One region of the Arthrobacter sp. D2-10 genome, then DNA from elsewhere that is predicted to be linked to it. Evidence: riboswitches for the same ligand, from Rfam matches in the RefSeq annotation. Region 1 holds a riboswitch; the other holds the start of a gene.

Region 1 (7,386 bases):
CACCGCCCGAGCCTTCCGCTCGATGATCGATTCAGGATGCAGCTCCTCCCGCAACCTCCGACAACGCCTAGCGAGCTTCGGCCGGGTCAACCCGCCTGCCGTCTCCAGAATCGTCTGTTCGAATCCGGCCAGGGACTCGGCTGGAATGGCCCCGGATTCCTCGACGATGACCTGTGCCTGGACCTGGCTGATTCTGCCGTCATCGAGCGCTTTCCACGTCCCCGGCAGGTTCTCGGTTAGGCGTAGCGCTTCACCAAGCATCATCTGCGCGGTCCGGGCGGGTACCCGCAGCAGTGGGGCGATCTCCTGCGCAGCCAGCGTGAAACTGAACCGCGAATCCAAGCTTGCGGTCCGGGTGCCCTCCTCCCGGTGCACCCCATGGAACACATCCGCCACCAGGCAGGCCCGCCGGGCTGCTACCCAAGAAGCCAACCGGTCCGCAGCCCGCAGCATGTCAAGAATGTCGCTCAGTGCCCGCGACCGAGTCATCGCACCCGGTTGCCCGGACCTTTGCGACCGCCGTGCGTGCGGGGACGTTGCTTCCGTCAACCGCGACATCAACTCATACGGGGAAGCTTCCTCCACCACAGCACGGGCGTGCGTATCGATGCCGGATTCGTTCAGCCCGTCGATCTCCCAGCCGAAGGCGGCTTCAAAATCATCCTCCGACCAATCCCGAGACGCCTCGGCATACATCTCATCAAGAGCCGCCTCATAGGCGTCCCCACCAACCTCCGCGCTCCCCAACTCCATACAAAACACTCAATCATCCACCACCGACAATTTCGGATCCGGACTCGGAGGCTGATGATCATCCTGCCGGCATTTCCCAACAGCGGACGAGGATGATCTGTTCAGGTCCTCGCAGCACGTTTGAAGCATCTACTCCCGTTGCTCCTGCGTTGCTCTAACTACCGAATGGAGCCAGCCCGAACAGAAGGCCACCCAACCTTCGGGGCTAAGCAGCGCCGTCGTCGTCGTAGAAGGCCGCGTGCAGGGCGGGTTCCAGCTGGCCGATCTCCGTGAGGAATGCGTCATGGCCAATAGGAGAGGTAATGGTATGGACAGCCACATTACCCGGCAGTGCAGACGCCAGCTCGAAGGACTGGGCCGGCCAGTAGAGACGGTCCGAATCAACCGCAGCGATGAAGAATTTCGCTTTCGTGTCCGCCAGGGCTGTTGTCAGGCTGCCACGGTCACGGGCAACGTCATGGCTCATCAGCGCTTCGGTGAGGACCACATAACTGTTGGCATCGAACCGGCGAACCAGCTTATCCGCCTGATGATCGAGGTAACTCTCAACCTGGTAACGCCCCCGTTCGTGCGGCAAGGCTGCCCCGAACGGCTCCTCAAGCCCCTGCGCAGCCCGTCCGAACCGATGGCCAAGCTCCGCCTCTGAACGGTAGGTGATATGCGCGATTCGCCGTGCCAGCCCCAAGCCCGTCTCCGGACCCGCAGATCCGTAGTAATCTCCGCCGGCAAACCGTGGATCCAGCCTGATGGCCTGAACCTGCGCCTGCGCAAAGGCAATCTGCTCCGCTGTGCTCGCCGCACCGCAGGCGATGACGGCGCAATTCCGTACTCTCTCGGGATGGGTGACCGCCCATTCGAGAGCCCGGGCTCCTCCCATCGAGCCGCCAAGCACGGAATGCCAGGTGCTGATCCCGAGCAGATCGGCAAGCAACGCCTCGGCACGCACTGAATCGCGGATGGTGACGAAGGGAAACCGCGAACCCCACGGCCTGCCCTCCGGATCAAGCGATGCAGGTCCAGTCGACCCGTAACAACCGCCGAGCATGTTGATGGAGACCACGAAGTAGCGGTCGGTGTCGATGGTGCGGCCCGGTCCCACCAGTCCGTCCCACCACCCGTCTTCCGTTGATCCCCCACGGGCTACGTGGGAACTGCCGGTGAGCGCATGCTCGACGAGCACGGCATTGGAGGCATCAGCGTTGAGGGTGCCCCACGTCTCATACGCGAGTACGACGTCGGGCAAGTGACCGCCCGTTTCCAGCGTCAAGGGACCGACGGAAAGCCGTTGGACGACGACGCCCTCCACCTTTGTTACCTGGGGATGCGGTTCAACCGTGGTGATGCCTGTCAATCCTGCCGCCTTCAGAGCTCGCGCTTGCTCCTGCACGCCACATGCAGGGCCTGGTCGTCACCCGGGGCACCCCACCGCGAAGGAGGGTTGCCGGACAGCAAGCCGGGGCCGCCGGCGGGCAGAACCCACCGCACTGTCACTCGTGACCTCATACAAGAGAACCCGAAGAGGGCAGGAAACGGCAACTATTGTGACTCGCGGTGAAACAGACGGTTGCGTCGGGGCGCTCAGAGCCGGCGCGGACGCAGTGCTTGAGTGGGGCCGTCTCGTCTATGGGTAACGGCGGCCCCACCCAAGGGGAACACCCATTGGGTGTCCCGGCAGGAAGATCCGGCGGTCTCGGAACCGGCCTCCCTGTGTGACTCAACTATGCGTGGCCGACCTTGGGTTTTACTTGGACCTTCAAGTCCTCTCATTGTGACTTAGGCAACCCTAAGTCGAGGCGTCCATCACAAAGTGCCAAAATGGGGCCATGCGCCTGGATCATGTGTCTTATGCCTGCGAACCCGACGGTCTGACTGCCACTGCGGAGCGGATTTCCGACGCTCTGGGCATCGAATTCGTGAAGGGTGGCGTCCACCCACGATTCGGTACCCGCAACATGATTTTTCCTCTCGTCAATGGTCAGTACCTTGAGGTTGTGGAGGTACTCGACCACCCCGCCTCGGACAAGGCGCCCTTCGGCCAGGCCGTACGCGCGAGGTCGGAAGCGGGCGGCGGATGGATGGGCTGGTGCGTCGCCGTTGACGACCTCGCCCCCTTCGAGGAGCGTCTGGGCCGCAGCGCGGTTCCCGGCAACCGCAAATTCCCCGATGGCCAGGAGCTGACCTGGCAGCAGATCGGCATCAAGGGCCTCATCGCTGATCCGCAGGTTCCGTACATGATCCGCTGGGACGACGGCACGCAGTCCCTCCACCCCTCCCAGGCCCGGCCCGCATCCGTGCGGCTCAGCGCCCTGACTATCGCAGGCTCTGCAGCGCGTGTCACAGAATGGCTTGGCACTCCCGTAAGCCACCCGCTCGATGACGTGGACGTGGAGTGGATCGCTCCCAACGGCACTCCCGGGATTATGTCGGTCACCTTCGAGACTCCGAAGGGCGCAGTCCAAATCTAGCGTCGCCAATAAACGGCTGTGGCCCCGGCTCGTCAGAGCCGGGGCCACACTTGTTTCCGCCATGAAACAGTTTCGATCAGTTCCCGATCCCGATGGCCGAGCCAAACAACGCGAAACCCACAAAACCGGCGATGTCGAGCAGGGCATGCGCCACCACGAGCGGCATCACCCGCTTGGCACGGGTGTAGGCGTAGCCGAAGATCAGCCCCATGATCACGTTGCCGATAAACGGTCCGATTCCCTGATACAGGTGATAGCTCCCACGCAGTAGTGCCGAGGTCACGACAATCGCAGCAACTGACCAGCCGAGTTCCCGGAGCCGCTCGAAGAGATAGCCGACCACGATGACTTCCTCCAGGACTGCGTGCCGGAGCGCGGACAGCACGAGCACGGGCAGGGTCCACCAATAGGTGTCCAGGGCGGTTGGAATGATCGCGGTGGTGATGCCGAGCGCCCGCCCGGCGGCGTACACACCAAGGGTCCCAATTCCGATGACGGCCGCCAACGCCACGCCCAGACCGAAATCGACCTTCGGTTTGCGGAAGGTGAAACCGATGCGTCGGAACGCTGATTTCCCGGGTTCCGTCAGGAGAAAGAGCACCAGGACCACCGGAACCAGCGCAAAGAAGATGCCCAGCAACTGATAGGTCAGGTCAAAGTACTGCCGGTCATCGAGCACGGGATTCAGACGCGTGGTCTGGACGGACAGTGGCGCCTGGGTCAGCTTGTCGATCAGCTCGACAATCGCATACACCCCGGCCTGGCCAAGTGACAGTCCGAGGACGATCAGAATCTCAGCCTTGATTCTCCCTCCGCCAGCCGGAGAAGACGACAACGACGACGACTGGCTGGTCCTTGCGGTTGACATGCCTTCATGGTGCCGTACCGGACCGTTCCGACCAAAGCCCGCACGTCACCGGACAGCCCGCGCCACCGAACAGCCCCGCGCCAAAAGAACCCCGCGCCAAAAGAACCCCGTGCCGGAACCGTCCCGTGCCTGGATCAGCGCACACGTTGCCCGGCGCGCCACACCGCATGGGTCAGCTGCATCCCGGGGCGGTAGGCCAGATGCGTCGCGGACGGCGCGTCGAGCAAGTGCAGATCCGCGCGGTGTCCGATAGCCAGTGAACCGACGGCCAAAGAACCGACAGCCAGTGAACCACCAGCCGGTGCACCGCCGGAAAGGACACCGTCGGAGGCGGAGACACCGTCGGACGCGGAGGCACCGCCGTCGTCGGCTGAGCGTTCCCGACGGAGGGCGAGGGCACCACCGTAGGTTGCCGCCCGCACAGCCTCGTGGACCGTCAGACCCATCTGCAGCACCGCCGTCGCCACGCAGAACGCCATGGACGTGGTGTAGGACGTGCCCGGGTTGCAGTTTGAAGCGAGCGCAATCGGGATTCCCGCGTCCAGCACTTTACGGGCGGGCGCGAGGGGTTGCCGGGTGGACAGATCGCAGGCAGGCAGGCAGGTGGCAACGGTCCCCCGGGTGCCGGGTCCGCCCTCCCAGTCCGACCATGAGCCGGCGAGCGCGTCAAGGTCCGACGACGACAGGTAGTTCACATGGTCCACGCTCGCCGCCCGCTCCTCCACCGCGAGCTGCACGCCCTCCCCCGGTCCCAGCTGGTTGCCGTGAACGCGCAGGCCCAACCCCGCCTCCCGGCACGCCCGGAGCACTTCCCGGCTATGGTCAGGGGTGAAGGCACCGGTCTCGCAGAAGACGTCGGCCCACCGGACGTAGGGGCGGACCGCGCTGAGCATCGGTCCGGTGACGGCCCGCACGTAATCGTCCGCGTTCCACCCTTGCGGTACGAGGTGTGCGCCGAGGAACGTCACCTCGTCGGCCACAGCGGCCGCGAGCCGTGCGCTGCGCGCTTCCTCATCGACGTCGAGCCCGTACCCCGTCTTTGTCTCAAGGTAGGTGGTGCCTCCCGCCATAGCTTCCGCAGCTCGCGAAACCAGCAGGGCGCTCAACTCTTCGTCGGGGGCGTTGCGGGTGGCGTCCACCGTGACGGAAATGCCTCCGGCTGCGTAGGACTGTCCGGCCATCCGCGCTTCGAATTCGGCCGTCCGGTCCCCGGCAAACACGAGGTGGGTGTGGCTGTCCACCCAGCCCGGAAGGCAGGCACGGCCCGCGGCATCGTAGTGGTGGTCAGCGGCCGGTGCGTCGCGCGTCGCGCCGATCCACACGATCTGCTCCCCCTCGAGCACGACGGCGGCGTCCTTCAGTACCCGGTGCTCTGCGTCCTGTGTCATGAGCTCGCCGATGTTTGTGAGAACCGTTGTCTTTGCTGTCATGGGCGTGCCTTCTCTGAGATCGCCGATACATCAGGGTTCACTGCTGCATCAGGGTTCACTGCTGCATCAAGGTCCACCGCGGCATCAAGCCGGGAAATGGCGGCGGAGAGGAGGACCGCCGGCTCTCCCAGCCGGACATGGCTGCCGTTGCGAGCAAGCACTTCCCCACCGACGACGACGGCGAGCACGTCCTGCGCTGTTGCCGTCAGCGCCAACTGGTCCGCGGAAGAGCCCGCTGTGCGGGTCGACCGCGGGTCAAGGACCATCAGGTCACACACTTGACCAGGTTGAAGCCCCGCAGCGCGGCGCCCGAGTGCCCTGGAACCACCGGCAGTAGCAGCACGCACCAGTTCTGCGGGTGAGAAACATCCCCGTTGTCCGCTGGCCAGCCGTTCGCCGTGTTCCAGCGCCCTCATCTCAAGCCAGGGGTCGACGACGGCGTGCTGGTCAGTGCCCAGCGCCACCACTGCGCCGGCATCACGGAGAGCGGTGGCAGGGCCTATCCCGTCGGCGAGATCCGCTTCCGTGGTGGGGCACATGGCGATGGTGACCCCCGCCGTTCCGAGAAGTTTGACGTCTTCCTCGTTCAGGTGGGTGGCGTGCACCGCCGTGAGCCGTTCGGACAGGAGGTTGTGGCGGGCCAGCAGCCCGGCAGGCGTGAATCCTGTCGCGTCAATGCAGTCGCGGTTCTCCGCGGGCTGTTCGGAGAGGTGGATGTGGAGCGGCACGTCAGCGGGAAGGTTTTGCGCGATGAACGCCAGGGCCGGTTCATCGACCGCGCGTACGGAGTGGATCGCCGCGCCGACCGTGACCTGAGCGGTGCTGTACTGCTTAGCCATCGCGTCGCGCAGGGACTTCCACCGGGTGAGCCAGGACCGGGCGCTTCCATCGGTGAAACGTGTCTGTTCAGGCAGCACCGAAGCGCCGAACCCCGACGAGAGGTAGCAGGTGTCAAGGAGTGTGAGGCGAATCCCGGCGGCAACCGCAGCGCGCGCCAGTGCGAACTCCATGGCGTGCGGGCCGCGGTCGTCAGCTGAGCCATACGGGGTACCGTCCGCACGGTGGTGCAGGTAATGGAACTCGGCCACGCTGGTCCAGCCGGCCCCAACCATCTCGGTGTAGACAGCGGTGGCAAGTTCCTCGTACAGCTGCGGGGTGAGGAGACCCGCTGCCCCATACATTGCCTCGCGCCAGGTCCAGAAGGTGCCGGAGCCGGCGTGTGTGCGGCCCCGGAGGACCCGGTGGAACGCGTGCGAATGCGCATTGGCCGCTGCGGGGAACACGACGCCATCCAGCCGAAGGTCCTCAGGGGAGCACTCGCTGCCGCGGGTCATCCGTCGGACCACGCCGTCGTCACCGACCTCCACCCGGACGCCGGCCATGATCTCTCCGGGCTCCAGCCAGGCCCGTTCACACCACAGCGTTTTCACAGCAGCCGCTCCAGCACGTCGGCGAGTGCAACCGCGCCGGCGTCGGCGTCGTCGTCCTCGACGTGTTCCTCGGGTGAGTGGCTGATACCGGTCGGATTGCGTACGTACAGCATGGCGGAGGGCACGTGTGCGGCAAGGATGCCGGCGTCGTGCCCTGCTCCGGTGGGAAGGCCTGGAGCACCGGGGATGGCCAGCTGCAGCTGGCGCTGAAGTTCGCCGTCGAAATTCACCGTGCCGCTCACCGACTCGCGGGTCAGCGCCGCAGCGCATCCTTCGAATGCGGCGGCCTTCTGTGCCTGGCCGTGAATGGACTCGACCAGTGAGGCGGTAACGGCGTCGTCCGGGTGGCGGACGTCGATCCAGAGGTCCACCCGTGACGCGATCACGTTCGTGCCGCCCGGAATGGGCTGGACCCTGCCAACGGTGGCGCGGGCCTCGGG
Region 2 (7,386 bases), 1.0 Mb from region 1:
GCAACGAAAGCCCTCTTCTTTTGACCGCCGGACAGTTCGCCGATCTGGCGATTGCGCAGTTCGGTGAGGCCTACCCGCTGCAGTGCATCCTCCACGGCGGAGCGGTCGGCACGCGTGGGATGCCTCAGCGGGCCCATGTGCGCGTAGCGGCCCATCATGACGACGTCGCCGACGGACACGGGGAAGTTCCAGTCCACGTCCTCGGACTGTGGAACATAGGCGACCAATCTGCCTTTCCTTGCGGCGGAGGACGTCTGGCCGAAAAGCGACAGAGAACCGTGCTGCGCGGTGACCAGCCCCATCAGGCACTTGAACAGCGTCGACTTCCCAGAGCCGTTCACCCCGATCAGGCCGCAGACCTGGGCACGACCAAGGGTGAAGCTCACGCTGTCGAGGGCAGTGACATCGCCGTAGTGGACACTGAGGTGCTCGACGGCGATTGCTGGCTGGGTAGCGCCCGCCGCATGTGAAAGGGTCATGGGGCCAATCCTTCGACGATGAGATTGATGTCGTGCCGTAGGAGGTCAAGGAAGGTTGGCACAGGGCCGTCGGCCTCGGAGAGGGAGTCTACGTACAGCGGTCCGGCCAACGCGGCGCCGGTGCTCCGGGCCACCTGCTGCTGCGCCGACGGGTTCACCGTGGACTCGCAGAAGACGGTCGGAACATCGTGCTCCTCGACAAAGGAGATGACGTCCTTGATCTGGCGTGGAGTACCCTCATTGTCGGAATTGACCGGCCATATGAAGGCTTCCTCCAATCCGGCGTCGCGGGCGAGATAGGAGAAGGCGCCTTCGCAGGTGACCAGGGCGGGTGTTGCCGTACCGGTCTCAAAAGCCGACTGCAGTTCGGCAAGCAGGTTCTGAAGCTCCTGCTTCAGCATGTCGCCGTTCGCTTCGTAGTCCGCTGTGTGGGAGGGATCGAGGTCTGAGAGAGCGGCGACTATGTTGTTGACGTAAATCTGCGCTGTCTTCGGCGACATCCACGCGTGCGGGTTAGGCAAACCCTGGTAATCGCCGGAACGGATATCGACAGGATCAACGCCCTCGGACAATACGACATGCGGCGCATCCACGGACACAACGAACCGCTCGAACCAGCGCTCAAGGCCCAGCCCGTTGTCGAGGATCAGATCGGCCTGCTGCGCACTGATGAGGTCGGATGGTGTGGGTTCGTAGCCGTGGATCTCCGTCCCGACCTTGGTGATTGATTCCACGCGCACGTGATTGCCGGCCACCGTGCGGGTAAGGTCGGCGAGCACCGAGAACGTAGTCAGGACGACCGGCCGCGGATCCTCGCCGGCTCCGGTTCGTTCCACCCGCGGTCCAGTACAGCCCGAGAGCAGAAGAACGGCGATCATTAGGAAAGCCGTAACCAAGAATTTCGGCATACCGAAACCATAGCGCTGAGCGAGTGTTTTCGCCACCGCCCGCGGGGCGCCCCCTCGACAGCGACGCGCCCCGCGGTGCAAGGTGGCACCATGGCTTTTTATGTTGAGTACACCGTGTCGGCCGCTGCCGATGAGAAGTTTGAGATGCCAGTCAGCGACGAGGAATCGGGTTACACAGTTCCACTCACTGAAACTGACGCGCCCGTAGTCACAGCGGGCGCGCTTCCCATCCGAAGCGGTGTCTTCGGCTCGTCGGCGGAGGAGGCTAGAAAGGCTGCCGAGGAAATCATTGCGCACAGCAAGGCGTCAGAAGCGAAACTGTATGAAGATGGTGACAACTCAGACCAGATGGGTGCCGGCACACTGATTGCAAGCTACGCCGAAGGTGTCGGCTGGACCGACCGTTAGACACCAACTATGAGGCACGGAACGTCTTCAGGATCGACACACAACTTCAGGATCAGCACACACGGAGGGTATGAGGGATGAGCAACGAATCGCAGTATGAAGAAGAGCCGCGCCAGCACACCGAACAGCCGGCGGAGGGGAAGCCCTCCCAGGATCCTGCTGATACGGGGATACACTCGCAGGACCCGGCTGAGGGCGCAGATACCGAATCGGAAACCTCTGACGACTCAGGGCAAGACTAGAGGCGAGTGGCCCGCCAGCAGTAGGTCAGATACGGGAGCGGCAGCACGGCGTCGGCCTCGTGGCCGAGGTGGTCGTGAAGATACCAGCGCAGGTTCGACTCGACCTTCGCACGGACACCGGGAGAAGCGTTCTGGTAATAGCTGCGGGACCGGCCGAGTTCCACGATGTCCGGAACCCGAATGGACTGCGCCCAGCCGACTACCTTCGATTCCGGTACCGAGAATCCGGGGCCGAGGGCAGGGCGATAGCTGGGTTTGAAGACATCGCCAGCGTGCATGATCCTCGAGAGCCGGTGCACCCAGGGCATGCTCACATCCAGCTGGTTCCAGACCAGAGCGAAACTACCACCCGGGATGAGGATGCGCGCAGACTCGGCGCTCGCGGCAACAGGATCGCACCAGTGCCACGCCTGCGCGATGGTGACAAGGTCGACGCTCGCGGTATCGAGTCCGGTCGCCTCCGCAGTGCCCTGAATCCTTCTGACATCGGGAAGGTGCTGGGCGAGGATTGAAAGCATGTCGTCAGAGGGATCGACTGCGGTCACGTCCGGGCAGCGCAGCGCCAGCTCCCGTGTGAACTTACCGGTTCCCGCGCCGACGTCTGCGACGCGTTGTGTCCCCGCCGGCACCAACCAATCCACGGATGCAGCAGGGTAGCCGGGACGGACACGGTCATAGCGTTCACTGTCCTGCAGGTAGCCCCGCGCCATCTCACGACGGCGGTGCGCGGCGAGGCGCGGACCTCCAACGCCCATGACGGCAACTCCTGGATTGACGGGTACAGCCGGACGGCTACAGAACCCGTCAATTAAATCATCCGTCGGCAGTCCCGGTCCCGCTCGCGAATGTCAGTCGGTGGTGCAGGGGGCAGCCCCGGCCGTTCCGGGCGTATGTGGAGCCCAGTCGGGGAAGGCCCGTGTCTCCACTGCAGGCACCCAGCGTCCGGCGTCAACCACGTAGTCCGTTCCCAACCCGTTCCTGATCAGCGTAGCGAGGCCTGCAAGCAGCCTGTCGACGTCGTCGTGCCGGGAGCCCAGGCCGAAGCTGGCGCGGAGTGATCCGGAGGGCAGGCCGAGACGCTTCAGCAACGGGTGCGCGCAGAACTTCCCGTCGCGAAGCCCCACGCCATGCTCAGCGGAAAGATATGCGGCGACGAGGCCGGCGTCGTAACCGTGAACTGAGAAGTTCACCACTCCTATCGCATCGGTGCTGTCCGAGAAGATACGGTGCACCGTCACGCCGGACAGGGCGGCAAGCCCTTCAATCAGAGCGTTCCGGAGAGCCGACTCGTGCGCGAGCCATTCATCCGCATCGAGAGCCGCGAGGACTTCTGTCGCATGCGCGAGCGCTGCCGCGCCGAGGACATTCGGGGAGCCGCCCTCATGCCGGGCTGGGCCGGTTGTCCAGGCCACCGAATCAACCTTCACCGTTTTCACAGCTCCGCCACCGGCGAGGTGCGGCGTCCCGGCGTCGAGCCAGTCAGGCCTCCCAACCAGCACACCGGCTCCGAAAGGGGCGTACAGCTTGTGACCGGAGAAAACGACGTAGTCGATGCCATCCCTGACCAGGTCCAGCCGCCGGTGCGGGGCCAACTGGGCGGCGTCGACGACGATGCGCGCCCCGTGCTCATGCGCCACACGGGCGAGCCGGTCGATCGGTAGGATCTCCCCGGTGACGTTCGAGGCGCCCGTCACGGCGAGGAGACTCACACGGCCGGACTCCAGTTCTTCCTCCAACGCAGTCAGCGTTCCTTCGATGGTCTCTGCTGCGACGATTCCGCGGTGAGGGCGGTCGAACCAGGGGAGGAGGTTGGCGTGGTGTTCCAGGTCGAGGTAAAGAACCTCCCCGTCCACCGGTACGCAGCCCGCCAGGAGATTGAGGGAATCCGTGGTGTTGCGGGTGAAGATGACCGCGTCGTCTTCTCGGCCACCGACGAAGGTCCTGACCGTTCTCCGAGCGTTCTCATACAGAGACGTTGAAATCTGCGAAGCGTATCCGGCACCCCGATGAACGCTCGCGTAGTAGGGAAGAACGCGCTGCACATAGTCATTTACCGACTGAAGCGCGGGCGTAGATGCTGCGTAATCCAGGTTGACGTAGCGAACCGTCGCGCCGTCAATCACCGGTGCCTGCAGTTCTGCGCCGAGAACTGCAGCAAGTGGTGCAGTGGTCAGCCCATCAACGTCTTCGAGAAGTGCATTGGTCACAGGAATTTACCCCACAAATTCTCATGGGGCTCCACCGAGGTTGGCCCCGCGCTTGCCGAACCAATTTTCTGGACGGCCTGGTCGTCACCCGGGGCACCCCACCGCGGAAGGAGGGTTGCCGGCCAGCAAACCGGGGTTTAGCGCTGGCACTCGTGACCTAGTAGTTCAGAATAGGGCAGTCCCGAATAAGATGCGGATTTTGTTACGCGGCGTTGTCAGGCGCCGGCGCCTTTCTGCAGGAGATCGTCCAGCGAGGGGTTGAGCATCTTCAGCACATCGTTGTGCAGAATGCTGTTGGTAGCCAGTGCGTTCCCGCCGAAGGGGCCGTCAGCACCTTCGAGTGATGTGAACCGCCCGCCGGCCTCCGTAACAATGGGCACCAACGCAGCCATGTCGTACAGATTCAATTCCGGTTCGCATGCGATGTCCACTGCACCCTCCGCGACCAGACAGTACGACCAGAAGTCGCCATAAGCGCGGGTACGCCAGACCGAGTCGGTGAGCGACATAAACTCGTCTAAGTTCCCGCGTTCCTTCCACCCGGTGAGGCTGGAATAGGAGAGGGAGGCGTCCTCCAGCCGGGAAACGCTCGAAACCCGCAGGCGGGTTGCCGCGGCAAGCGACTTGCCCATGAACGCACCGGTTCCGGTCGCCGCCCACCAGCGCTTGCCCAGGGCAGGAGCGCTGACGACGCCGACAACCGGACGACCCTCATCAACGAGGGCGATGAGGGTGGCCCACACCGGAACCCCTCGGACGAAGTTCTTGGTGCCGTCGATCGGGTCGATGATCCATCGCCGGGAGCCGGCGCCGCTGCTTCCGAATTCCTCACCGAGAACGGCGTCGCGGGGGCGGGCTCGCGACAATTGTCCGCGGATAGCTTCTTCGGCCGACTTGTCGGCATCCGTGACCGGAGTGAAGTCAGGCTTGGTTTCAACCGCCAGATCCTGTGCCTTGAACCTCGACATGGTCTGGTCGTCCACGGAGTCGGCCATCACATGGGCAAGGCGGAGGTCATCGTTGTAGCTCTGGAGGTTCATACCCTTCAACCTATATGGTCAGGGCTTCCAGATGCGCCAGGCCGGAACTGGCGCGCTGGCGTGGACATGGACGACTTTCAGAACCACGATCTTAAACGAAAGAAAGGCGCACCGGCCGATTGGCCGGTGCGCCTTTCCTGGAAGCTCTAAGACTTAGAGAACGGAGATGTTCTCAGCCTGGGGGCCCTTGGGGCCCTGGGTGGTCTCGAAGCTGACCTTCTGGTTCTCCTCGAGCGAGCGGAAGCCGCCGGAGTTGATTGCGGAGAAGTGAGCGAAGACGTCAGCGCCGCCGTCATCAGGAGCGATGAATCCAAAGCCCTTTTCAGCGTTGAACCACTTGACTGTACCTGTTGCCATTTTTTTATTCCTTGAGTGTGAGGATCCCCCCGTACTTCGGGGTTCCCGTCGCGGTGTTCATTTCGCCTGCAAAAAAAGCTTTCGAACTCCGTAGAGAAATCAAGGCTTAACATTCGTGCGCAACACAACAACTTCCATCAGTCTAGCAGGCATTGGGCCGCTGTAAACGCATTTCTTATTGCAGGCCCAATTCCTTGGTTCCCTGGGCGGGTTCAATGCCGGCGCCGAGAAGCCGCCGCAGGGAAGCAAGGCGTACGGGGCCGGACTCTCCGGCTGCCCCGGAATCAACCCATCCGTCCAGTCCGCAATTGACCGCAGAGTCGTCGTGCCTGCACCCTCGTTCACATTCTCCCGTTCCGGGTGCGAGGTCAGGGAATGCAGCAAGGATGCGGTCGGCGTCGACGTGGGCGAGGCCGAAAGAGCGTATCCCGGGCGTGTCGATGATCCAGGTTCCGGGGGCCGAATCGGCGGCTTTCAGCGCGTACGCCGAAGATGAGGTGTGGCGTCCGCGGCCGGTCACCGCGTTCACGCCGCCGGTTGCACGATTCGCTCCAGTAAGGGCATTGACGAGCGTTGACTTGCCCACGCCCGAGTGGCCCAGAAGCACGCTCACCCTACCGTCCAGAAGACCCTTCAAATGTGCCACCGCACCGGGCGCCAAGAGGGCGGATGTGCCGCTGGCCGAGGTTGTTGCCACGGCATCGGGGGTGGACGCGGTCTGGCTGGTGATGATCGGCAGGTCAAGGTGCTCGTAATTGGCCAGCAGTTCCGCAGGATCCTTCAGATCCGCCTTGGTGACGCAGAGCAGCGGCTGGATGCCGGCGTCGTACGCGGCGACCATGGCGCGGTCGATGAAACCGGTGCGGGGTTCCGGGTTGGCGGCCGCCACTACGATCACCAGCTGTTCAGCATTAGCAACCACCGCGCGTTCCACCGGGTCGGTGTCATCGGCGCTGCGGCGCAGGAGAGTCAGACGATCCTGTATCCGCACCAGACGGGCCAGGGTGTCCGGCTCGCCGCTGACGTCTCCCACGAGGGAGACAAGGTCCCCGGCCACGACGGGGGAGCGGCGGAGTTCGCGTGCACGGGCAGCGATGACCACCCGCTCCGCCTCGGTGTCCTCGTCCACTATGGCTGTATACCGACCGCGGTCGACCGTGATGATGCGTCCTGTCACTGCATCGTCGTGGGCCGGGCGGTCTTTGGTGCGCGGACGGGAGCCCTTCTTGTTCGGCCTGATGCGTACGTCCGACTCATCCCAGGAGGAGGTCCCGCGCCGGGAACCGGCTGGTGTCACCGCGAGCCGCTCGATTCGGCCGTGGCCGTCAGTGCTTCCCAAAGGGCAGGGAACTGCGGCATGGTCTTCCCGGTCGTTGCGATGTTCTCGACCTCAACGCCCTCAACGGCAAGACCCAGGATCGCTCCAGCGGTGGCCATGCGGTGGTCATCATAGGTCTGGAAACGGCCGCCGTGGAGTGCGGCCGGACGGATGATCAGGCCGTCTTCGGTCTCTTCCGCGTCACCACCCAGACGCGTGATCTCGGCGACCAGCGCTGCCAGCCGGTCAGTTTCATGCCCGCGCAGGTGGGCGATGCCCGTCAGTAAGGACGGTGACTGGGCCAAAGCGCACAGTGCCGCGACGGTGGGTGCCAGCTCGCTCGTGTCAGCCAGTTCAGCGCCGCTGACCACTCCTGATCCGCGGACCACGAGGGTGGAATCGTCGGTCAGCTCGACCTCCGCGCCCA

The links. Region 1 has a riboswitch for S-adenosylmethionine ahead of metX (homoserine O-acetyltransferase MetX). Riboswitches for the same ligand answer to the same signal wherever they lie in the genome.
Region 2: linked by a shared signal. The riboswitch ahead of M1D74_RS10595 (aminotransferase class V-fold PLP-dependent enzyme) and the one ahead of metX (homoserine O-acetyltransferase MetX) in region 1 are both predicted to bind S-adenosylmethionine.

What each region holds. Positions count from the first base shown of each region.
Region 1 covers NZ_CP096431.1:1,250,297-1,257,682, reverse strand. Annotated here, with positions in the region: gene M1D74_RS05825 (DUF222 domain-containing protein) at 1-753, opposite strand, end outside; gene metX (homoserine O-acetyltransferase MetX) at 959-2,095, opposite strand; SAM riboswitch class IV at 2,120-2,252, opposite strand; gene M1D74_RS05815 (VOC family protein) at 2,577-3,218, shown strand; gene M1D74_RS05810 (CPBP family intramembrane glutamic endopeptidase) at 3,295-4,086, opposite strand; gene M1D74_RS05805 (amidohydrolase family protein) at 4,221-5,516, opposite strand; gene M1D74_RS05800 (formimidoylglutamate deiminase) at 5,513-6,946, opposite strand; gene M1D74_RS05795 (allantoate amidohydrolase) at 6,943-7,386, opposite strand, start outside.
Region 2 covers NZ_CP096431.1:2,269,136-2,276,521, reverse strand. Annotated here, with positions in the region: gene M1D74_RS10620 (metal ABC transporter ATP-binding protein) at 1-479, opposite strand, end outside; gene M1D74_RS10615 (metal ABC transporter substrate-binding protein) at 476-1,357, opposite strand; gene M1D74_RS10610 (hypothetical protein) at 1,478-1,795, shown strand; gene M1D74_RS10605 (hypothetical protein) at 1,873-2,037, shown strand; gene M1D74_RS10600 (class I SAM-dependent methyltransferase) at 2,034-2,792, opposite strand; gene M1D74_RS10595 (aminotransferase class V-fold PLP-dependent enzyme) at 2,886-4,244, opposite strand; SAM riboswitch class IV at 4,288-4,402, opposite strand; gene hisN (histidinol-phosphatase) at 4,460-5,284, opposite strand; gene M1D74_RS10585 (cold-shock protein) at 5,438-5,641, opposite strand; gene rsgA (ribosome small subunit-dependent GTPase A) at 5,817-6,938, opposite strand; gene aroA (3-phosphoshikimate 1-carboxyvinyltransferase) at 6,935-7,386, opposite strand, start outside.